4 regions of the Paenibacillus sp. FSL P2-0322 genome follow, and region 3 is predicted to be linked to each of the others. Evidence: riboswitches for the same ligand, from Rfam matches in the RefSeq annotation. Region 3 holds a riboswitch; each other region holds the start of a gene.
The links. Region 3 has a riboswitch for cyclic di-AMP ahead of MKY24_RS00540 (C40 family peptidase). Riboswitches for the same ligand answer to the same signal wherever they lie in the genome.

Region 1 (5,638 bases), 1.4 Mb from region 3:
TCGCTTGGGATCATTTCGCCCTGGGAGACAATAACCACGTCCCCCTTACGCAATTCGGTTGAGCTAACCACCTGAATGTCATTTCCGATGAGCTTGTTAGCTTGCGTATCCTGCTTGGATTTTTTTAAAGAGGCAGCTTGTGCCTTACCCCGCCCCTCCGCGAGCGCTTCGGCAAAATTAGCAAAAAGCAACGTAAACAACAGAATAACAAACACGGCCAGGTTAAAGCCCATTTCCTTGCCAGTTCCAAAATAACCGGGAAGCAGTAACATTAGCAGCACGACCAATGTACCGATCTCCACGACGAACATGACAGGATTCTTCATCATAATCATCGGATTTAATTTTATAAAGCTATCCTTGATCGCATGCTTCAAGATGCTTCTGTCCAGCATGTGTTTGCGTTGTTCCTTCATGATCAAACACCCCGTTCATCCATTCTCATTTTCTTCTTCACATGGTCAAAAATTCAGCAACAGGTCCCAATACGATAACGGGTAAAAAGGTCAACGCACCAATCAGCAGCACGACCCCGATCAGAATGGCTCCAAATAACTTGTTGTCCGTACGCAGTGTCCCCGTCGTCACCGGAGTCGGTGCTTTGGCATTCAATGAAGCCGCCACAGCCAACAATGCAATCATAGATACATATCGTCCGAAGAACATAACCAGCCCCGTTGTCATGTTCCAGAATACGTTGTTATCCGAAAGACCTTCAAATCCCGAACCGTTATTTGCAGCAGATGACGCATATTCATAGAGCACCTGAGTCAACCCGTGATAGCCAGGGTTAGTGACCGCGTCGTATCCCCAATGACTCATAAACGCAAGCGCAGTTGGGGCGAGAATGAGGAACGGATGTACCAAAATGGCAATCGCGATCAGCTTCATTTCCTTGCCTTCAATTTTCCTTCCCATAAATTCCGGAGTTCTCCCGACCATCAGTCCGCATATAAACACACCCAGAATCGCATACATCAGCATATTCATCAGCCCGACACCCTTGCCGCCAAAAATGACGTTTAGCATCATTTCTCCCAAAGCAGCCATGCCACCCAGTGGGGTTAGTGTATCATGCATATTATTGACCGAACCTGTCGTTGCCGCTGTTGTGACCGCAGTGAATAAAGCCGATTGTCCAATGCCGAAACGAACCTCTTTCCCTTCCATGCTTCCTTGAGAAGCATCCACACCCAGTGTCTGGATTAACGGGTTACCTGTCTTTTCAGACACGTACGTAATAGATAGAAAAATAAGAAACAATACCATCATGGAGCTAAAAATAATCCAGCCCTGCTTACGATTACGGGCAAACAATCCAAAGGTATACGGCAACGAAGCCGGCATTACCCACATTGCCAAAATTTCCAACACGTTCGTCCAAGGACTTGGATTTTCAAAAGGATGCGCAGAGTTAGCTCCCGCATAACCGCCTCCATTCGTCCCCAAATGCTTGATGGACTCCAGAGAAGCAATGGGCCCCATAGAAATCTGCTGCTGTGTTCCGCTCAGCGTCGTAAGATCCGCCGTAGGCTGTAGCGTCTGTGGTACCTTCAATCCAACCAGCACCAGCGTAAGCACAAAGGCCAGCGGCAGGAAAATCCTTATAATGGCTTTAATAAAATCTTGAAAGAAATTGCCCATCCCTTCACCGCGCCGCGTCAATCCTCTCATAAAAGCCGCAGCAACCGCAAAACCGGAAGCAGCCGAAGTGAACATCATCATCGTGACGAACGCCATCTGTGTCAGATACGTAAGCCCGCTTTCTCCGCTATAATGTTGGAGATTCGTATTCGTCATAAAGCTGATTACCGTATTAAAAGCTAGTGATGCTTCCATATTACTGTTTCCAGCCGGATTACCAGGAAGCATTCCCTGTAAACGCAACAGCAAGTAGCTGATCGCCACAAGCACGACATTCGTTGCAATGAAACTCATAACATACGTAGTCCAACGCATGCTCTCCAGCTTCTTCAATCCTACTATCTTATAAATCAGCTTTTCTGTTCCGCCAAAAATCCGATCCGTCCGATTGGGTTCATTCGAGAATACATGATACATATAGGTGCCCACTGGCTTTACCAAGAGCAGCAATATGACGATCACAATTCCAATTTGAAGCAGCTCCATCCTTTATTCCTCCTTCAAAATGCTCCTGCGTTTGGAACAACAGACCTGCTTCCAGAGCACCAATTGTGTGCACACGTTTGCGAAAACCCGCTACCTATGATGCTTAATATTCAGATCTGTTGTTCCCGCCCGCTCTATCCCCTATAGCTGACTAGAACTTTTCAGGGTTCAGGAGTGCGTAGATTAAATACATAAACACAATAGCCGTAAGCCCAAGTATAACGATCATCCTCTTCGTCCTCCTTTAGAGGTCTGCGCATCACACCAGCGTACAAACAGCAGTATCACTCCATAACTCACAGCCATGACGAGCAGCATGTATATATCCATCATGTTTATACCCTCCGTATCGGTCCTCAGATCGCCATTCTTATTTGATCATAAAATCATAAAACAACTATGTTATAAGTGCTTATCCGTTCAGCAGAAAACCCACCTCTCCGTTCAATGTGTAGATCACATGATCCGCTCCCAATCCCCGATAAATTCCTTGTGGATTACAGCCGTGCGTAATAACATAGATCGATTCCGATGTTAGCGGCCGACATATTTGCAGGAAACGGCACGTCAGATTCAAGCTGTTCTCGAACAAATACACACTACCAATTTCTTTTTTTGGAAAATTCCATTTTCCCGCTTGCATGGTATTGATGCGGACAATGTGCTCCACACCCATTTTTTTGAGCTGTCGTTCCTCCTGGGCGCTATTCGTGAGAACTGCAAACGCCAATTTTTTGAAAATAAGCAATTTCACAAAACTTCTGCCCGCTTCATTCGGTGCAGTGACAATAATTAACCGACCTTCCATCAGTAGCTCCTCTCCCGGTATAAAAAGACAACAAAAAGAAGCCGAAGGAAAAAGGCTTTCCTCCGGCTTCTTACATATCCATGATAAAATAAACCATGGCTGCACACGGCGGTTTGTTGCCTCTCCCTGTACGCTTACGAGGTTAGCTGTCGGATTCGGACGTGAGAGTCGCCCTATTTCTGGCACTTGACCTGAAAATTCACCCCATGAGACACACGGCTTCCGAAGCCGTACAATCTCGATTGGTTCCCCCGCTTTTGCAACTGCAAAATTCAGCGCTATAGACATTTCGTTGTTGCTTCATTCAAGTTAATTTGAAATTACGTCTTGAATCATACACCCGCGCATGGAAGACTGTAAAGCTCAACTGCGGGGTTATAAATCGGCCTTTAGAGCCTAGGATATTAATAATAGCGCTTACAATGCAACTATGCTTCTCACAGCTCCTTCAATCTCTGTTTTTCATCCCTTTTCGAAAATGACAAGCATGTCAATATTGGCGTAGGGTAGGGCGTTTTTGGCCTTTTTTTGTAAAAAGAGAAGAAAATACGCTATATGTACCAGCTAAACACCGATTGAACCCGCTTTTATAAGAAGAAACACCTTAATTCGCTCCATTTGCGGTGCGATTTACTGTTTTGAACAAAATACGATTTTACAGCGGCTAAAGGCTTGATACAGCTTTTCAAAACTTGCAACCTCGATTTTAATTGCTTACAATTTAATTGCTGAATATTGAATAAGGAGAGATACTATGACCGTTTATGAATATGATGCGCACACCCTGCAAGGGAAACAAATTCCGTTATCCACATATGAAGGGAACGTTCTGCTTATCGTGAACACTGCCAGCAAATGTGGGTTAACCCCCCAATACAAAGCGCTACAAGAGCTATATGACCAGTACCATGAACAGGGGCTCGAAATTTTGGGATTTCCCAGCAACCAATTTGCCAAACAAGAGCCAGGTTCCAGCGAGGAGATTTCCGAGTTTTGCCAGATCAATTATGGTGTTACCTTTCCGATGTTCGCCAAGACAGATGTCAATGGCGATCAAGCGCACCCCTTATTTCGTTACCTGACCCAAACTGCTCCGGGGGTATTAGGGTCCAAAGCGATCAAATGGAATTTTACTAAATTCTTAATTACACGAGAAGGTAACGTATTTAAGCGCTATGCACCGCAAACCACTCCAGATAAGCTGGCGGGAGATATAGAGAAGCTTTTGCAGCAAAACTGACATCCTTCTTTATCACAGTTAATAAACGACCGGTTGTCTACCGTTGTTCTGTGGCAAAAGGATATAACGAAAAATGCTTAACAAAAAAGCATCCCTTCACGTAAACCGTGTCAGGATGCTTTTTTAACTGAGTCTTGCATATAATGCGGTCGAGAGGACTCGAACCTCCACGGGCGTACGCCCACTACCCCCTCAAGATAGCGTGTCTGCCATTCCACCACGACCGCAAATCATAATGTAATGAGGCAACAGATTTATTATACTCTCTCATCAACTATTTGTAAACAAAAATATAATAATTATTTTATATGTTATTTTAACTAACATATATGAGCGATAAGAATATTTAATTTGACACAAAAGCTACTTAAATGTAAATATATATTACATATATTTCGAATATCTTTCGTCCCCCCAAGTAAAGAGTGAAATAACGTAACATAAGGATTCACTTCGAGGAGGCGAACCACCCTGCATAAAGGCAACCGCTTGCTGAACTATGCATTATTGTTGGACCCTTCCCTACCTGTTGGTGGCTTCACCCGTTTCAACGGACTGGAGAAACTATCCCGTAACGGACATTTGAACAGTCTACAAGACCTGGAACATTACATGCTGGATGATTTGTATCCTCAATTTACAACCGTTGACGGCATGGCTATCAAAAGTCTGTATGTCGCCATCCAGCAGAATGACAGTTGGCGGATCGCCCTCATTGATAAGATGCTGCATACCCAACGTCCCTCCTGGCAGCATGTGAAGGAGTTTCGTCTATCCGGTCAGCGTCTACTCAAGCTCGCTAAGGCTCTTTATCCTTGGCTTGAATTTGACCAGTTGGAATCCATACTCATTCAATACAATGCGATTGGCACACTCGCTACCGTTCACACCTGGATTAACTTCCTCCTCGGAAACGATGTAGAACAGACCGTTCACGGCTATCTTAGCGCAGCGGTGTCCTTCTGTGTGGAAGATGCCTTCAAACTACTCAATCCTCCTTATGAGGAAAAGAACCCTCTTATGGAGCGTATGACAAGCGAGCTCCTCTCTGCCTGGAAGAAGCTTAACCAACCTGAGCCAACTGCATCTCAGCGTCGCTTTCTTCACAGACATTGGTCCAGCTCCTACATCACTCTACCTCTTTATATGAGCCATAATAACCAATTGGATGAACCTAGACTGTTTTCCTCCTCAGGTCTATTCAAACGCCTTCCAGCATCCCCCTGATGCGTCGTTTCGCCAATGTGGTCACAACACCAAAAACACTCTGTCCCTTTCCTCAGGTGGCAGAGTGTTTTTTATCCACATATAATCGCAATTCACAGCATTAGCAGACTCTAGACGGATTATCAGAACCACCTAGCACTTAATTAAGTAATTAATTCAACAAAATGACGCATTTACGATTGTAAAAACACGTATAAAAGTGTATCATAGTGTTAGATGGTTAATTCTAACAT
Region 2 (5,638 bases), 3.0 Mb from region 3:
CAGCTGCGGACCCAGCGTGTGAACGCTGTCGTGATCGAAGATACGGTTGCTAAAGGATACACGTTAGACGGTACCGTAACCCTTGCCAAGGCTGTGCCTGAGGATGCGGGAGCAGAAACAGCTGTAGGTATCCGTAAAGGGAATGCAGAATTGCTTGCTTCTGTAAATAAAACGTTGGCTCGCCTGAAAGCAGACGGGTCGATTGAGAAGTTTTCCACGGAAGCGAGTGCACTTTCTGCGGATCGTCAGGTTTCTTCTAATAACATTGTAGATATTTTTTGGAAATACCGCAGTTTATACGCTACGGGTATCGGCTACACCTTGTTGCTGTCTGCGCTCGGAGTACTGTTCGGATTCATCATTGGTCTGATCATATCCTTGCTACGTATGAGTGGAGTACGCATCATTGAGTGGTTAGGTACCACTTATGTAGAGATACTGCGTGGCACACCTATGCTGGTGCAACTCATGATTATTCACTACGGGGTTGCTTTGACGCTGGGTGTCAATTTTACTCCACTCCAGTCTGGTATAATCACATTGTCTCTGAATAGCTCGGCATATCTGGCTGAAATTTTCCGTGCAGGTATCCAGGCAGTAGACCGTGGACAGATGGAGGCTGCCCGTTCATTGGGTATGGGACGAGGCAAAGCTATGCGTCATGTCATTTTGCCGCAAGCATTTAAATCTATTTTGCCTGCTATCGGTAATGAGTTTATTACGATCATTAAAGAATCATCCATTATTTCGACCATTGGGATGGTGGATATTATGTATCAGGCCCAGGTCATTAAGAACATTACCTACGAAGGGTTAAGTCCGTTCGTAATCGCAGCCGCTATTTATTTTGTAATGACATTCAGCTTGTCTAAGCTGCTGGGTTTATGGGAAAGGAAGTTGAGAGCCAGTGATCACCGTTAAACAACTGCGTAAATCGTTCGGCAAGAATGAGATTTTAAAAGGCATTGATATAGATATCGCCAAAGGTGAAGTCGTCGTCATCATCGGTCCCAGCGGTTCGGGGAAGAGTACGTTTTTGCGTTGCATGAATCTGCTAGAACAGCCTACGAACGGGGAGATTTTGTTTGAGGGCGAGCCGATTACAGCTCGTGGTCATAATATTAATGTAACCCGGGAGAAGATGGGGATGGTGTTCCAGCATTTTAATCTGTTCCCGCATAAAACAGTGTTGCAGAACCTGACGCTAGCACCAACGCAGGTTAGAAGACAGTCAGGGAAGGAAGCGGAAAAAATTGCGCTAGAACTCCTGCGTACCGTAGGGCTTGAGGATAAGAAGAATACCTATCCGAACCAGCTATCCGGTGGTCAGAAGCAACGTATTGCGATTGCGCGTGCTTTGGCCATGCAGCCGCACGTAATGCTGTTCGATGAGCCGACTTCTGCATTGGACCCTGAAATGGTTGGAGAGGTTCTGGATGTAATGAAGAAGCTCGCCGAAGGCGGCATGACCATGGTAATCGTGACGCATGAAATGGGCTTTGCCCGCGAGGTAGGCGATCGAATCATCTTTATGGATAACGGTCAAATTGTGGAACAAGGTACACCAGAGCAGGTATTTGGTACTCCAAGCCATGATCGCACCCGTGATTTTCTTGCCAAAGTATTGTAAGAAAGTGCTGATATGAGCTATAAAAAAGCCCTCCGTTTGACGGAGGGCTTTTTCTTTTTTTGTCACCATTTCACCATATTTTCGTAACAAATATCGATTTCTTGGTGACAAAATTGTAACGAGTATAGTATGATGTTCAAGGTTCCCAACATTTTCATGCGGATAAGGTTACAAAATTGTGATATTATGCAGTAAGCCAAAACTTACCGGGACAGCATGCGGTTATGACAAACGCTGAATGCTGGGCCCAAACTATGGGAAGTGCGGGGGACGTAACAACGGCAGTCTTTCCGAAACGTCATAAGACGATATGGAATATGCCTAGGGGTGAATTGCACAAGCATAGGGCTTCTCCTGAGTCCGAATCCGACAGCTAACTTCGCAGGCATAACAGAGGAGGTACATATCTTTGAAACATCTAAAACATATTGGAAAAACCATGAAATTTGCGGTGCTTGCCGCAGCCATTGCAGGGCTGGCACAGACAGCTGGAGTAGCGGATGCTGCTTCGCTTCATACTGCCAAAGATGGCGATACCTTCTTTTTGCTTGCTCAACGTTATGGAGTATCAGTGGACGAGCTGACGAAGGCGAACCCAAACATTGCCTCTAACAATATATATGCAGGTCTGCAAATTAAGGTACCTGGTGAAAAAAGTGTGAATGCAGCTTCGGATTCGAAGCCTCAGCTTCTTACGGAGAAAGCACCAGCGAATGAGGGGCCAACGATTGAAGCGTGGGGCAAAACATTTAACTATAGCAAAATAGTTGACGTTAAGGCTACTGCGTATTCTGCCGCAGCCGATGAGAATGGTAAATGGGGAGCTGTGGACTACTACGGCAATCCGCTTAAACTAGGTACAATTGCGGTAGACCCGAACGTCATTCCGATGGGCACGAAAGTGCTGGTTACAGGCTATTCCCACCCAGGTTTGCCGGATCATTCTTTTGTAGCTGTCGCTCGTGATCAGGGCAGCGCCATTACAGGAAAACGGATTGATATCTTTATTCCTGGCAACAAATCATTTGTGAACGACTTTGGATTTCAAAATGTGAAGCTGTACGTTATTGATAAATAGCATTATACGTGTATATGGTTTAATTAAACATAATATATATTATGTAAACTTAATGCCTGTATCCTACCGCATATAACTAGGTCAGACTCTTATCAGGTCCTATCCATAAAAAAGGCTGTCTTGACGAGCAGAAAACTTCTGCTGGTAAGACAGCCTTTTTACGTTGCTTTAGCTTGTAGCTCAATCATAAACATATGGTTATTTCTGTTCCGATGTGTGGAGTAGCCGGGGGACTGTCACAAATTTGTAGCCCTTAGCTTTTAGAGAGTGAATTAGACCCGGCAGAGCTTGGACAGTGCCTTGCAAGTTGGAACTTTGACCTCCACCTGCGTGCATTAAAATAATAGAGCCAGGCCCAGTAGCTGGGATCACATTGCGCTGAATTTGTGTTTTACTTAGTCCCTTCCAGTCGAGAGAGTCTACATTCCAATTGACAATCATGTAGCCATGACGACGTGCCCACTGGATTTGAGGCTCCGTGATTTCACCGTAGGGTGGACGAATCAACTTGGGGCGAAAACCTGCGCTGGCTTGTAAAATACGTTCTGTTTTTGTAATCTGGTTGCGAAAGCGTTCTGGTGTGGCCTTCCTAAAATCCGGATGAGTATAGGAATGGTTTCCTATAGCATGGCCTTCACGGATAATACGGCGTATGATCCCCGGATGCTTTTCCGCACGGTGACCGACGATGAAAAATGTAGCTTTGATGCCATTGGCGTGTAATACGTCCAAAACCTGCGGCGTATACCTAGAATCGGGCACATCATCAAAGGTTAGGGCAATTTGGCGGGTGTGTGGGCCGCACATTTTAAAAATGTCCGCATGTTTTTTTCGCAGCATTGCTAATGTAGGAGTTGCTCGATCTATGCTCTGTTGTACAGAAGAAGCAACAGTTGCTTCCTTGGGATGGGGCGTTCCGATGTTGGGAGGCGCATCCGCGTGAACGGGTAAACTTGAAAATGCTAGTAACAGTGCCAAGCCTGGCAACACTCCCCTGTACGGCATATGTATCCCCCCTTTCCGTGCAGTGATACCTAGTGGTGCTCTCGACTATTATGTACCTGTCCTATTAAAAATATGCTGGTTACCAAGTTCGGCTCATAAACGACTGGAAAGAAGTCCACGATGAAACGATTATCAATGAAGATGATGGAGCTAAACGTACATATTCTCTTAAACATGACCGAAAACAGGAGCATTTTCGCAAGTTTTAGCCTTACAACGAATTCGGTATACCGTGACAGCTGGTGTATAATGGGGATGCAATTCATAATTGTACAGACATGGAATTGAAGGAAGGATGGATAAAAGTGACCGACTTGTTTACTCCTTATCAATTAAAGGGGCTTTCTTTAAAAAATCGGATTGTCATGCCCCCGATGTGCCAATACAGCGTGGAGGCCAAGGACGGAAATCCAACGGATTGGCATCATGTCCATTATGTGAGCCGGGCAGTAGGAGGCACTGGACTTATTATTGTGGAAATGACAGCGGTCCATCCAGATGGACGTATTACAGATCGTGATTTGGGTATTTGGAGTGACGAACATATTCCTGCATATCGTAAGATTGTAGAGGAAGTTCACAAGTATGGTGCCAAAATTGGCATTCAACTAGGCCACGCTGGACGCAAGGCTGAAGATGCTGAGCAACCTGTGGGTCCTTCCTCGATTCCTTTTAGCGAACGCTTTAAAGAGCCGCACGCCTTAAAGACAGCTGAAGTCAGGGAACTGGTTCAGGCATACAAAGAAGGCGCGCGCCGCGCGGTGGAAGCAGGTTTTGACACGGTCGAGATACATGGCGCTCACGGCTATCTGATCCATCAATTTCATTCGCCTTTAACAAATGCCAGAGAAGATGAATATGGGCAGGATTTGTCACTGTTCGGTGTTGAGGTCATACATGCTGTTAAAGAGGTTCTTCCTGCTGATATGCCTGTGCTTATGCGGATATCTGCCAAAGAATACGTCGAGGATGGATATAATGTGGAATACATAACAGGCGTAGGGGAACGATATCGTGATGCGGGTGTGGACATTTTCCATATCTCTTCTGGTGGTGAGGGTCCGATTGGTTCTGGCGGAGGCCCGTCTGCGCGTGCCGGCTATCAGGTGGATTTGGCTCATACCATCCGTGAAAAGCTGAATGTACCTGTAATTGCTGTTGGCTTACTGGATGATTATGAGGACGCCCGTCGGGTTGTTCAGCAGAAAGAAGCTGATCTGGTAGCAATAGGCCGTGCCATGCTGCGTGATCCCTATTGGGCGTTGCATGCATCGCGGGAGCTAAAAGTACAGGCCGACATCCCAGAGCCTTATTTGCGCGGCTTTTAGATATTTTTGAAACCCTCTTTGCAAAGCTTGCGTAAACATGTGTACAGAGCTTAAAATTTAAGCATTCAACTCTAGGAGGAACTTCACATGTCTATTTTCAAACGATTAAGAGATCTTACGATGTCCAACATTAACGCCATTATTGACAAGGCAGAAGATCCAATTAAAATGACGGATCAATACATTCGTGATATGCAAGAGGACCTGGAAGATGCAGAGAAAGCGGTAGCCGCTCAAATTGCTATTGAAAAGAGATTCAAACAGCAATACGAAGAACAGGCTGCTTTGGTAAAGAAACGCGAAGAACAGGCACATACCGCTGCAAAAGCACAAAATGTAGATCTGGCTCGTCGCGCGCTGGAAGAAAAGAAATCTGCTGAACAAAAAATGAATGAGTTCAAAGCTGGTTACGAACAGAACAAAGCTGCAGCCGATAACCTGCGTGGCAAGCTGGATGAAATGCGCAGACAGCTGACAGAAATGAAAAACAAGCGCGAGACACTGGTTGCCCGTTATAATGCAGCTAAAGCGCAAACTGAAATTAACAAAGCTATGAACGGTTTTAGCTCTGATACGGCAACTGCCGGATTGAAGCGT
Region 3 (5,638 bases):
CTTCTCCTCGGTCAATGATGACCGGGGACATGCTGTTCAGGTCAATTGAGCCTGCGCCGAAACCCTTATGTTTACTCTTGCCACTGACAATGTTCAGTGCAATCTGTTTTTTGCCGTCCGGCTGATTTTCACTCATGCGTCACTAGACCTCCATTTTCCGTCTTCACACTCATTCTACACTATAAATATTTTAACTAATAATCTCCTGAAAGCAAACATATACATGCTGTAGATGCTTGTCAACGGGAGGTATCCATTGTATGACCCCAGCACGCACTAAAATCGTTTTATTGTCTACACTAGCCCTCGGTCTCCTCGCAGGGACGTTATGGTTTGCCTGGCAGCCCCAATCGCAATCAGACCCGCAGTCCATAGGCCAACCACTATACGGCTCCCTGTCTGAGTCTGCGCTTGCCCCAAATATGGGCATGCCTCTAGGGGCAAACATCCTGCCTGACCTGCCCAAGAACCCTCCACAGCCCGCTACAGAAATCCTCAGCAAACGGGTGGTAGAGTACCACATTGATGTGTCTCTGGAAAAAGGACAGGTTTTGCGAGGCACTGAGACACTGACCTGGAGGCATCCGGGCAAGAAAACCGTGAATGATCTGTATCTTCATCTATACCCGAATGCCTTCTCTTCCATGGAAACCACCTTTATGAAGGAATCCGGTGGAAAGCTGCGCGGAGACACCATGCCCAAAGACGGCTTTGGCTCCATGACGCTGACTGAACTAAAAACAGAAGACGGTTTATCTCTCATGCACCGCATCCAATATGTGCAGCCAGATGACGGTAACGCAGGCGACCGTTCGCTCATGAAGGTGCGTCTACCCAAGCCGGTACGAGGTGGCGAAGAAATCACATTATATATGAAGTTTGAGGTAAAACTGCCCGCCATCTTCGCTCGTATGGGTGCGACAGATGATTTTGTAATGGCAGGACAGTGGTTCCCGAAGCTCAGCGTCTACGAGACTGCAGGGCAACGTGGACGCGCCGAAGAGGGCTGGAACCTCCACCAGTATCATGGTAACTCCGAGTTTTATGCCGATTTTGGAATTTACAGCGTACGGATTCGGGTGCCTGAAACTCATATCGTAGCAGCGACCGGATTTCCCACCCGTGGTGCCGTCCGACAGAACGGCCAAAAAATATATCAATTTTATGCCGATGATGTACACGATTTTGCCTGGTCCGCTTCACCCAACTTTGTAACCGTAGAAGAACCCTTTTCTTCTGCTGAAGTCCCTGGTGTCAAAATCAAGCTCTACCTTGACCCGTCGCACAAGGAGCTCAAAGGGCGCTATATGAGCGCAGCGAAGGCCGCTCTTTCGTACTACAGCAAATGGTACGGGCCTTATCCATATTCCACCCTATCCATCGTGGTTCCACCCAAATCAGGCAATGGAGCCGGCGGTATGGAGTATCCGACACTCATCACAGCCGCTGCTGCGGGTAATCTAAATCCTGGCTATAGTCTGGAACGAACATTAGTTCATGAGATTGGACATCAATATTTCTACGGAATGGTAGCCAATAACGAATTTGAGGAGCCGTGGCTGGATGAAGGCTTCACCTCCTATGCAGAGGAGCGGCTTATGGAGCAAGAATATGGGCTTACCCCCAACTTGCCATTACAATCGGGACAGATAGCCTCCCCACAGCCGCTAAACCGCGAGTCATGGAAGTACGGCTCGGCTGCTGAGTACGCGCAAAACGCCTACTCTCGAGGCAAGCTGGTACTACGGGGCATTGAACGTCAGGTGGGTATGAAAAAAATGGATCGGATTATGCGGACCTACGTCCAGACGTACCGATTCAAGCATCCATCCTCCCAGGATTTTCAACGTATCGTGGAGAGAGCCACCGGACGCTCATGGAGCCACTATTTTGAACAGTATGTATATGACGGCCAGATGGCGGACTTTTCGGTGGATCATATCACGAACCAAAAGCTGGAGAATGGATATGAAGCAGTCGTGACGGTCAGCAAAAAAGGGGCGGATTATCCCAAGATCCCTGTCCAATTTACCTTCAAGGATGGTACCACGATATTCAAGGCTTGGGACGGCGCGGGCAAAAGCACAACTTTTCGGATCAAAAGTACTTCTCCCGTTTCCTATGTAACCCTTGATCCTCTATATACCATTGCACTGGAGAACAAGCACATTAACAATAGCCTAAAAGCCGAATTGGACGAAAAGCAACAAACCCGTTGGAATGTAAGTGTAACCAAGCTGTTAGAAACACTGCTTGGAAGTCTGTCATGGTGAGGTGTCTATAGATGCGGACTGTTATAAAAGAGGGCTGGGCGCTGGTGCGCATACGATTCTATATCGTTATCATTTTATTTCTGTATCGACTACTGTGGGGGGTGTTTCTCTATCGGCTGGTGCAGTCTGCCGTTATCCCGCTACTGCTCCGTTATCCTGATCAGGGTCAAAACGAGCTGGGACAGACCTTGTTTTGGATGGAGAGCCAGATTGCTCTGATGGACAGCCGGGAAGTACATGTGTATTTGTGGATACTACTAGGGGCGACTGTACTACGCATACTGATCACTCCCTTCATTAGAGCCGGAATATATCAAAGCCTGCATACCGATGCGACTGAACCGCAAAGCCTGTCCTTTTTCAAGGGTATGAAACGCCATGGCATGTCGTCGCTGTTGTATTACATCATCGAGTTGGGACTGCTGCTGCTTCCCGCCATTTGGGTAGTACCGAGACTCTACCCTATTGTAGCAGGAGCACTTCAATCTTCCTCTTATCTGCTGCATTTGTTGCCCTATGTCATGGGATGGATGGCATACGGATGGTTCATTCGGCAGTGCATCCTGTATATGCAACTGGGGACTGTCGGTGGTCACGCCATACTATCGTCCCTGCTCGCCTTCTTTCGCCAGCTCCTTCCAGCTGTCGGTATATCTCTTTTGCTTGGTGCTTGTGTGCTGCTGGTCTTCGGTCTATTTGGCACCGTGGCGATGATTTGGACTGGCATGCTGGCGCTCATTCTCCAGCAATCGTATCATTTTGTTACTAGTCTGGTCAGGCTGTGGCATATCAGTTCGCAGTACAGACTATGGCATACCGATATCTCCAGTAGAAGTTAAGCCCTGCCTTTATGTTTTTTACTTCATTTCCGTCTGTCGAAAAATCTTGATTCATATCCGCGCAAACGACACATAACTGAATACTGTTAACAACATCTGTTCCTTGGACATTAGGAGCAGATTTTTTTTGTAACTTTTTGCAATGAAACATTTGCCAAAGCCAGCCGTCTTTGTTACAATAATCGCAGTGAACTGATAGTAACAACTTTGTAATCTTTATTGTAACCTTTATCTCAAAAATAACGTTATTGTGAATACTGCTCTCCAAGGTGCACATCTTAAGTTAAGCCTAATTCCTGGCACCTAGGAAGCGGGGGAACCAGTTTGGGTGAATTGATCTCGCAACAGAGTGGTCATAGGGGAACCTTCTACCGAATCCTTAAGCTAACCTCGCAGGCATTGGAAGGGGTATATTTTTTTTGAAGAAGAAGCTAACGATCGCAGCTATGGGTCTTGCCATTGCCTTTACATCTTTTACATTCGGTGGCGGCAGTGCATATGCAGACTCTAAGATGGACCAGGTCATTCAAGATGCCAAAGGAACGAGCTACAGAAGCGGAGGCACTACACTCGAGGGATTCGATTGCTCCGGCTTCACAATGTATGTATTCAACAAACTGGGAATTAAACTTCCGCATCAATCCGGATCACAATTCAAAATGGGATCTTCTGTATCCCGCGATGAAATGAGACCTGGAGACCTGGTGTTCTTCAACACCACAGGAAGAGGCATTTCCCATGTAGGTATCTTCGTAGGTGAAGGGAAATTTGCCCACTCCTCGACTTCACGTGGTGTAGTAGTTAGCTCACTGAACGAAAATTATTACGCTAACCGCTATGTCGGTGCAAAAAGAATTATGAGCACAGACGCTTACCATTCTGTAGCTTCAGAAATTCCTGATGACGACAACGTAGAATAACTAACGCACAGCAAGCTAACCCTAGCCGCAATTTGATTCTGGCCGGAATCGAATTGCGGTTTTTTATGTCCACAACATCAGCAATTATTATCATTACTGACGAACTGAAGCCTCAAAAGGTTTCAATTTTAGCGAACATCGTCGGTTTTACCGTCAGCGCTGGGGGAGCATATGAGCAGTAATTCCTTCTTATTGAATGTATACCCGACTTGAGTATGAAATAAACACGCTTGCCATTCCCCTGCAACTTGTCTACAATCTGTTGTTAATGATTGAAGTACCTGTAAAAGGAGGATGGAACACATGCCGGCCTCAATATCCAACTATCAGATCGTACCGATGGACGAGCATCAAGCGGCTGCAATCTGTGAGTGGCGCTATGACCCACCTTATAATATATACGGTTGGCTCCCCTGGGAACAAATGAAGGCGCTTGAAGTCGAATTTGGAAGTCCCACGCTTCGTCAAGAGCAATATGTTGCCGTACTGGATGAAGAGAATAAGCTGACGGGATTTGCTCAATATTTTCCTATGATCGGTGTGACCCGGCTAGGTCTTGGAATGCATCCTGAAAGATGCGGACATGGCAAAGGCGCTGATTTTGTCCGTGCCATTGCAGAGGAAGCCCAACGACGCAACCCGAAGAATGAAATTGATCTAGAGGTACTCACTTGGAATGGGCGCGCTATCCGGGCTTACAAGGCGGCTGGATTTGAGCTTACAGATACCTATGAACGCCAGACTCCCGATGGCAAAAAACCGTTTTTTTGTATGGTATATCGTCCCGAGCACCAAACCCAGGTTCTATGATAAAAGCGCCTTCGGCATACAACCGCGATGTTGTATAGCGAAGGCGCTTTTATCATCATACGACAGATCATTACAAGCTCAATGACTGCTGCGCATTTTTTCAAAAGCTTCATTATATTGTTGGGCTTCCTTAATATCCACGGCCATAATACCGCCGTCGTCCCAAGAGGTCAAACGCAGAGTCACGGTCTTGTAATCAATCGTAATAAATGGATGATGATTGAATGCTTCAGATATAGCGGCAACTTCATCCACGAATGCAATCCCTTTCATAAAACTGGAAAAATTATATTTCCGAACGATCCAACGTCCTTCCTCCAGTTCCCAGCCCTCCAGTTTCTCCAGATGTGCTTCAATCTCTTCTTGTGTAAAAGGCATGTTACGAACTCCTCCCCGTTTATACGGAAGCCTTTCGACCGCTTAAATACGGCCAAAACTACGATATATTGGTGTACATATTACCACGGCCCCGTTGATAAATCCATAAGACGGACCTCAAATCAAAGGGACTGACGTCAGCTCCTCGTCTCCAATGAGTACATAGATACGATGCTGCTCCGGCTCATAGATCACAACGCCACTGCCTACAGTGATTATGGGCTCTGTACCCAGTGCATAAAATAAGTCTTCTGCCAAAGCTTCATTGACTTCCTGGCGTCCCGCCGGGTCCAGCCTGTCCCAATCTTCTGCTTCCATCTCAAAAAATTCATAGCTGTCTGGGATGCGTCCCACAGCCTCTGTCAAATCGTTCAAAATTTGTTCATACTCACGCCCATGCTTTACTCCCATGCCATTT
Region 4 (5,638 bases), 1.4 Mb from region 3:
ATTGCCGATGATTATATTCTCCAAAGGAACCTGGTACCGCAGTCTGACGGATGACTTATTCCAGCGCAGCGGCATCATGCCGGATATCCGCATGGAAATCGACTCCTTCGAGGCAATTGTACGCCTGCTTCCAACCTGTAAGGCTTCCGCCTTGCTACCCAAATCCTATTTGCGCAGCGAACTATTACGGGATAATGGACTCACTGCATTATACTTGCCCGATTTGAAGGAGACACGCCGAACGACCTCCCTCATTTACTCGGAGACGACCGATCTCGGTCCGACAGCACGACGCTGGATTAGCGAGACACGTGCGTCGTTTGCAGGCTATCGTATGGTGTAGAGGGTTTAGCCCTCTTCATTGACATTAACAACCTCATCCTCAAAGCGACCGATATTGTCATTCGAGCCGATGATGACCATAATATCGTCTGCTTTTAGCCGATCCATAGCCGTCGGTGCGATCAGGATACCGTTCGCCGTATGAAGCGCCACGACACTACAACCAAAGCGAGTACGGGCATTTAGCTCTGCTAGCGTTTTGCCATTCAGACATGCAGGTACATTGAGTTCCACAATACTGTATTCTTTGGACAACTCCAAATAATCGAGCAAATTAGGCGTGACTAGCTGATGAGCCACCCGGATACCCATATCCCGTTCTGGATAAATGATCCGGTCCACACCGAGCTTCTCTAACGCACGCCCGTGCAGCACAGATATGGCTTTGGCTACGACTTTTTTCACACCCAGCTCCTTCAGCAAAATGGCGGTCAGGATGCTTACCTGAATGTCATCACCAATAGCAACAATGCCGCAATCGAAATTACGGATGCCCAGTGATCGCAATGAGTCTTCATCGGTAGCGTCCGCCACGACAGTATGTGTCAACATCTCACTCATACTGTCCACCACATCCTCATTCCGGTCAATGCCTAGCACCTCGCACCCCATATCCACCAATTGCAAAGCCAGGCTTGAGCCAAACCGTCCCAAGCCAATAACTACAAACTGCTGCGTTTTCATATCTACTCGAAAACTCCCTTATCTGAATCAATTTCATAAATGAGGATTTTGCAAAAATCCTGAAATAATTAAACCAACGAAATGAATATGAAATGGATTCATCCTATAATCATTTTGCCTTCCGGATGACGATATAATTCTTTACCCTTTTTCGGCCCCAGTGCATAAGCTAGCGTGAGTGGCCCCAGTCTACCTGCAAACATCGTCAGGGTAATCACCAGCTTACCTATGACTGTCAAATCAGGTGTAAGCCCCATCGACAGCCCCACCGTACCAAACGCAGACACCGTCTCAAACAAGATCATCAGAAAATGATGATCTTCGGTTGCCGACAAAATCATGGTCACCCCGATCACGAACAGCAACCCCAGCAGTGTAATGGTCAAAGCCTTGTAAATTCGTCCCTGCGCAAGTCGGTACTTGAACAGTACAATATCTTCACGCCCCCGTAGCATCGAAATCACGGCTCCAATGAGCAGCGCGAATGTTGTGGTCTTAATCCCGCCTCCAGTAGAGCCAGGAGAAGCCCCGATAAACATGAGTATGATGATAAAAAACTGCGTAGCCTGCCGCAAGCCTGCAATGTCCAGTGTATTGGCACCTGCGGTACGAGGGGTTACGGACTGGAATAAAGATCCCAGCAGTTTCCCCCCCCAATCAAGCGAGCCAAGAGTCTTTGGATTCGTAAACTCAAATACAAAAATCACGAGCGTGCCGACTACAATCATAGCGCCCGTCATGCTGAGTACCACCTTAGTATGCAAGGAAAGTCTCTTGCGCTTGCGATATTCTGCCAGGTCCGACATCACTACAAAACCAATTCCGCCTGAAATAATCAGGAACATAGCTGTAAAATTAACAATCGGATCATATACATAATCTGTCAGGCTGCGAAAGTGCCCGAATAAGTCAAAACCAGCATTGTTAAACATGGAGATGGCATGCCAAATCCCAAAATAAATCGCCCTGCCTACAGGCATATCAAACGACCAGCGAATCGCAAATATTGCAGCACATACGCCCTCAATGACCAGCGAGTACAGCAGCACCTTACGAATCAATCCGACAATTCCTTCGACAGAGGTCTGATTCATCGCTTCCTGTAAAATGAGGCGCTCCCGTAAGGAAATCCGACGTTTGAACACCAGCGCGATCAAGGTAGCCATAGTCATAAAGCCCAGGCCGCCGATCTGAATGAGCGCAACGATAACAACTTGACCAAAGGTTGTAAAAAAGGTCCCCGTATCCTTTACTACAAGCCCTGTAACACAGGTCGCGGAAGCGGCAGTAAACAAAGCGTCTATAAACGCAAGTGGCTTTCCTGTTGTATTGGAGATCGGCAGCATTAACAATAAACTACCTATTAGAATGATAATGGCAAAGCCCGCAACGAATATCTGCGGTGGAGAAAGCCGGAGCCAGCTTGCATTGGGATTCATCTATTCATCACTTCTCTCCTAATCCTTAAAACTATAAAAATAGTGATTTAATACGGTGTAAGCCCGCTACGCGTTCCATTTGATCTTCCGATCGTCGTTGCCCCTAATTTTTTTGATTTTTCCAAACCTTTAGTAACTATAATTAGCATTCCCTGAATACAGGAAGAATGCATGTCAAGCACTACTCTGCCCCCTGTGCTATTGGCGGGCAGCAGCGAAGGGGGCAGAATTGTTCTGAAGAAGCGAAGCGTTTGCCTTTATCTCCGGATTTTAACCATTAAAGGGGTTATACAATCAAAAAATCCGGGGATAACAGCAATCGGAAGAATAATCTGCACCCGCAGCGGTCTAACCAATCCAAACACTTTTATACACACAAAAAAAGACACCGGAAAACCGAGTGCCTGACTTGGTTCCTGCTCACAGCCTACGAGGTTAGCTGACGGATTCGGGCAGCACAGTATGCCCTATTTACACATCCAATCCAGCAGGATCAGCTGTAAAATTCACCCCAGTAACATGGTTCCCCCGTTTTCTCATAGAAATTCGGCTCAACTGTATATCATTACCTATGTATTTTATAGGCATTGCCTCAAGATTATAATCCTTCTATATCCAGATCACAAAACCGATTTCGCCGAAAAAACGTGAAATTGGCTTTATTTTGCGAATGGGCATCGTTTAATCGCAGCTTATCTTATTTTATTGGAACTTTAAAGTGCTTTCACTCTATTTTCATGAATATCGCTGGTCTGTTGGCGGGAACCTGTGCAGTATGATATCTTTAATGGATGTTCTTATTTACAGATTAAGGAGGAAACTCATGAATCCTATCGGGAAACCGGTCGTGCTCACGGCCAACTTCAAAAAATTAGGCTTGCTGGGCGGGATTGGCCTGATTTGCTTTTTTATCTTTCAATTGCTTATTCCCTCGCTTAGCAATCCGAGTCCAGAATCAGTAATGAACGCAAAGGTCATCAGCAAACAAGAAGCGGTCATACACGCATTGGACTTTGCCCGCTCCGAGTTGGGCTATACTGAATCACAGCCAGAGGAGCCTGTCGTGACCTATCAGGCCGAAACAGATTTGTACGGTTATTTATCTAGAGAAAAACTGCTTCAACAGTACGACCGTACATGGAAGAAAAATTACCCTTACGAAACCTTTCGGGTTGATCTGCCTGAATCCTCAGCGAAAAGCAAACTGCAAATTCATGTGGATTTATCCACTGGGAAGGTCGTTAGCTTTAAACGGATCACCTCCAGTACCAATTACACACAGGCTGATATTTCTACGGATGAAGAAGCACGTAACAGGCTTATACGTGTAGCTGAGGACGGCATGACGCTTGAAGCCAAGGAGCAGGCGGCCGCAGTATGGGTCAAGCGCTTTGGCTTTAAGCCGTCGGACTTGAAGCTCGCCACCACTGAAAAAGAAGGTGGATTAAAGTATACCGTAGACGATAAAAAAATCGGCGCCTCGGTACTTACACTGGCTTTTACTTTCGAAGACGGTGATGTTCGCTCCTTCTCTCAAAGCTTTTCGGCCCCGTCGTCCTATACCGATTATATCGAAAAGCAAACATTTTGGGCGAATTGGATGACCTATGCGGGTTATGCCCTATTTAGCTTTGTGCTGGGTGTTCTTGCCATTGTGTATGCGTCACTCACCCGACGACATACTTCATTTGTACGCGGCATTGTTCTGTCCGTTATATACTTTATTGCAAGTATAGCTGGGACAATGAACATGCTGCCTTTATTGCAAGCAGAAGCAGGCGGTAAGGGCATGCTTATATTTCTTATGGTGTTCCAGATTGGTGTTACCTTCTTCATGGCAGTAGCGCTCTACTTCTCCTTGGTCGGCGGTGACGGACTTATGCGTCAGGTTGGACTGAATGCATGGCCGCGTGCGAAAGAGCCGGGCTACGGGCTGTATGTGCTTCGCAGTATGTATGTTGGCTACTTGTGGGCCTTTATTTTACTCGGGGTACAATCCATCTTATTCTTTATACTGGAGCGCACATTTAATACATTCTCCACAACAGATGCCACGCAATCCCCTTACAATATGGCTTATCCATGGTTACTGCCGATTATGGCCTGGATGGCAGGTATTGGAGAAGAGACTGTCTACCGTCTGTTTGGTATTCCGATGGTCAAAAAAATAGTGAAAAACACTTTTGTTGCTTGTCTGATCACCACGCTGATTTGGGCACTGGGACATACACTTTATCCGATCTATCCGGTGATTTCCAGACCTATTGAGCTGACTTTTCTTGGTTTGCTGTTCAGTTTTGTGTTCCTGCGTTACGGTTTTATTGCCGCCATGTTCAGCCACGTTATTTTTGACAGCATTCTAATGGGGCTTAGTGTAATGAGTCTGGGAGACACTGTGAATGTGAGCGCTGGTCTATTCTGGATCTTACTTCCAGCCATTGTGGGTTACATCATTTATTGGTTTAGTCCTAAAAAGCCAAATCGAATTATGTTTGAACCTATTAAAAAAGAGGAGCCGTATTCTACGACTCCTCCTCCCGAAGGGCAGCTATAATCTGACGCGCAAGCTTATCCCCAATAGAGAGAGGCCGGAATTCTTCGATGCTGGCCTCTCTTATTTTTTTGAGTGATCCAAAATGCTTGAGCAGTAACTTACGCCGTTTCTCGCCGATGCCTGGAATAGAGTCCAACCGAGAAGTTACCATAGATTTGCCGCGTTGCTCGCGGTGGAACGTGATGGCAAAACGGTGAACCTCGTCCTGAATCCGTTGCAGCAGATAAAATTCTTCGCTATTGCGTGCAAGTGTCACGGCCTCAGAGGACTCTCCCACTAATAGTTGGGAAGTTCTATGTTTGGCATCCTTCACCAGACCACACACAGGAATGAACAAACCCAGCTCATTTTGCAGTACATCGGTCGCCGCCTTAATTTGTCCACGTCCACCATCCACAACGATCAAGTCGGGACGTTCCAGATTTTCCTTAAGCACACGTTCATATCTACGCCGAATAACCTCACGCATCGTTTCATAATCATCGGGTCCCTGCACAGAACGGATCTTATATTTTCGATACTCCTTCTTGGCAGGCTTGCCATCAATAAACACGATCATGGCGGAGACTGGATCGGAACCCTGGATGTTGGAGTTATCAAACGCCTCCACCCGGTGCAA

Region 1: it holds a riboswitch for cyclic di-AMP, as region 3 does, so the genes downstream of both, MKY24_RS06835 (hypothetical protein) here and MKY24_RS00540 (C40 family peptidase) in region 3, are expected to answer to the same signal.
Region 2: it holds a riboswitch for cyclic di-AMP, as region 3 does, so the genes downstream of both, MKY24_RS14180 (3D domain-containing protein) here and MKY24_RS00540 (C40 family peptidase) in region 3, are expected to answer to the same signal.
Region 4: it holds a riboswitch for cyclic di-AMP, as region 3 does, so the genes downstream of both, MKY24_RS21505 (TrkH family potassium uptake protein) here and MKY24_RS00540 (C40 family peptidase) in region 3, are expected to answer to the same signal.

What each region holds. Positions count from the first base shown of each region.
Region 1 covers NZ_CP150243.1:1,543,014-1,548,651, reverse strand. Annotated here, with positions in the region: gene kdpB (potassium-transporting ATPase subunit KdpB) at 1-416, opposite strand, end outside; gene kdpA (potassium-transporting ATPase subunit KdpA) at 454-2,130, opposite strand; gene MKY24_RS06835 (hypothetical protein) at 2,543-2,938, opposite strand; cyclic di-AMP (ydaO/yuaA leader) riboswitch at 3,054-3,226, opposite strand; gene MKY24_RS06830 (glutathione peroxidase) at 3,693-4,178, shown strand; tRNA gene MKY24_RS06825 (tRNA-Leu) at 4,323-4,405, opposite strand; gene MKY24_RS06820 (urease accessory UreF family protein) at 4,668-5,405, shown strand.
Region 2 covers NZ_CP150243.1:3,270,532-3,276,169, reverse strand. Annotated here, with positions in the region: gene MKY24_RS14190 (ABC transporter substrate-binding protein/permease) at 1-921, shown strand, start outside; gene MKY24_RS14185 (amino acid ABC transporter ATP-binding protein) at 908-1,630, shown strand; cyclic di-AMP (ydaO/yuaA leader) riboswitch at 1,865-2,033, shown strand; gene MKY24_RS14180 (3D domain-containing protein) at 2,040-2,708, shown strand; gene MKY24_RS14175 (polysaccharide deacetylase family protein) at 2,907-3,713, opposite strand; gene MKY24_RS14170 (NADH:flavin oxidoreductase/NADH oxidase) at 4,019-5,041, shown strand; gene MKY24_RS14165 (PspA/IM30 family protein) at 5,129-5,638, shown strand, end outside.
Region 3 covers NZ_CP150243.1:133,870-139,507, reverse strand. Annotated here, with positions in the region: gene MKY24_RS00555 (YwhD family protein) at 1-136, opposite strand, end outside; gene MKY24_RS00550 (M1 family metallopeptidase) at 261-2,273, shown strand; gene MKY24_RS00545 (hypothetical protein) at 2,285-3,112, shown strand; cyclic di-AMP (ydaO/yuaA leader) riboswitch at 3,389-3,526, shown strand; gene MKY24_RS00540 (C40 family peptidase) at 3,532-4,032, shown strand; gene MKY24_RS00535 (GNAT family protein) at 4,336-4,842, shown strand; gene MKY24_RS00530 (4a-hydroxytetrahydrobiopterin dehydratase) at 4,921-5,220, opposite strand; gene MKY24_RS00525 (hypothetical protein) at 5,338-5,631, opposite strand.
Region 4 covers NZ_CP150243.1:4,861,175-4,866,812, forward strand. Annotated here, with positions in the region: gene MKY24_RS21495 (LysR family transcriptional regulator) at 1-343, shown strand, start outside; gene MKY24_RS21500 (TrkA family potassium uptake protein) at 349-1,026, opposite strand; gene MKY24_RS21505 (TrkH family potassium uptake protein) at 1,125-2,465, opposite strand; cyclic di-AMP (ydaO/yuaA leader) riboswitch at 2,875-3,027, opposite strand; gene MKY24_RS21510 (type II CAAX endopeptidase family protein) at 3,289-5,019, shown strand; gene uvrC (excinuclease ABC subunit UvrC) at 4,988-5,638, opposite strand, start outside.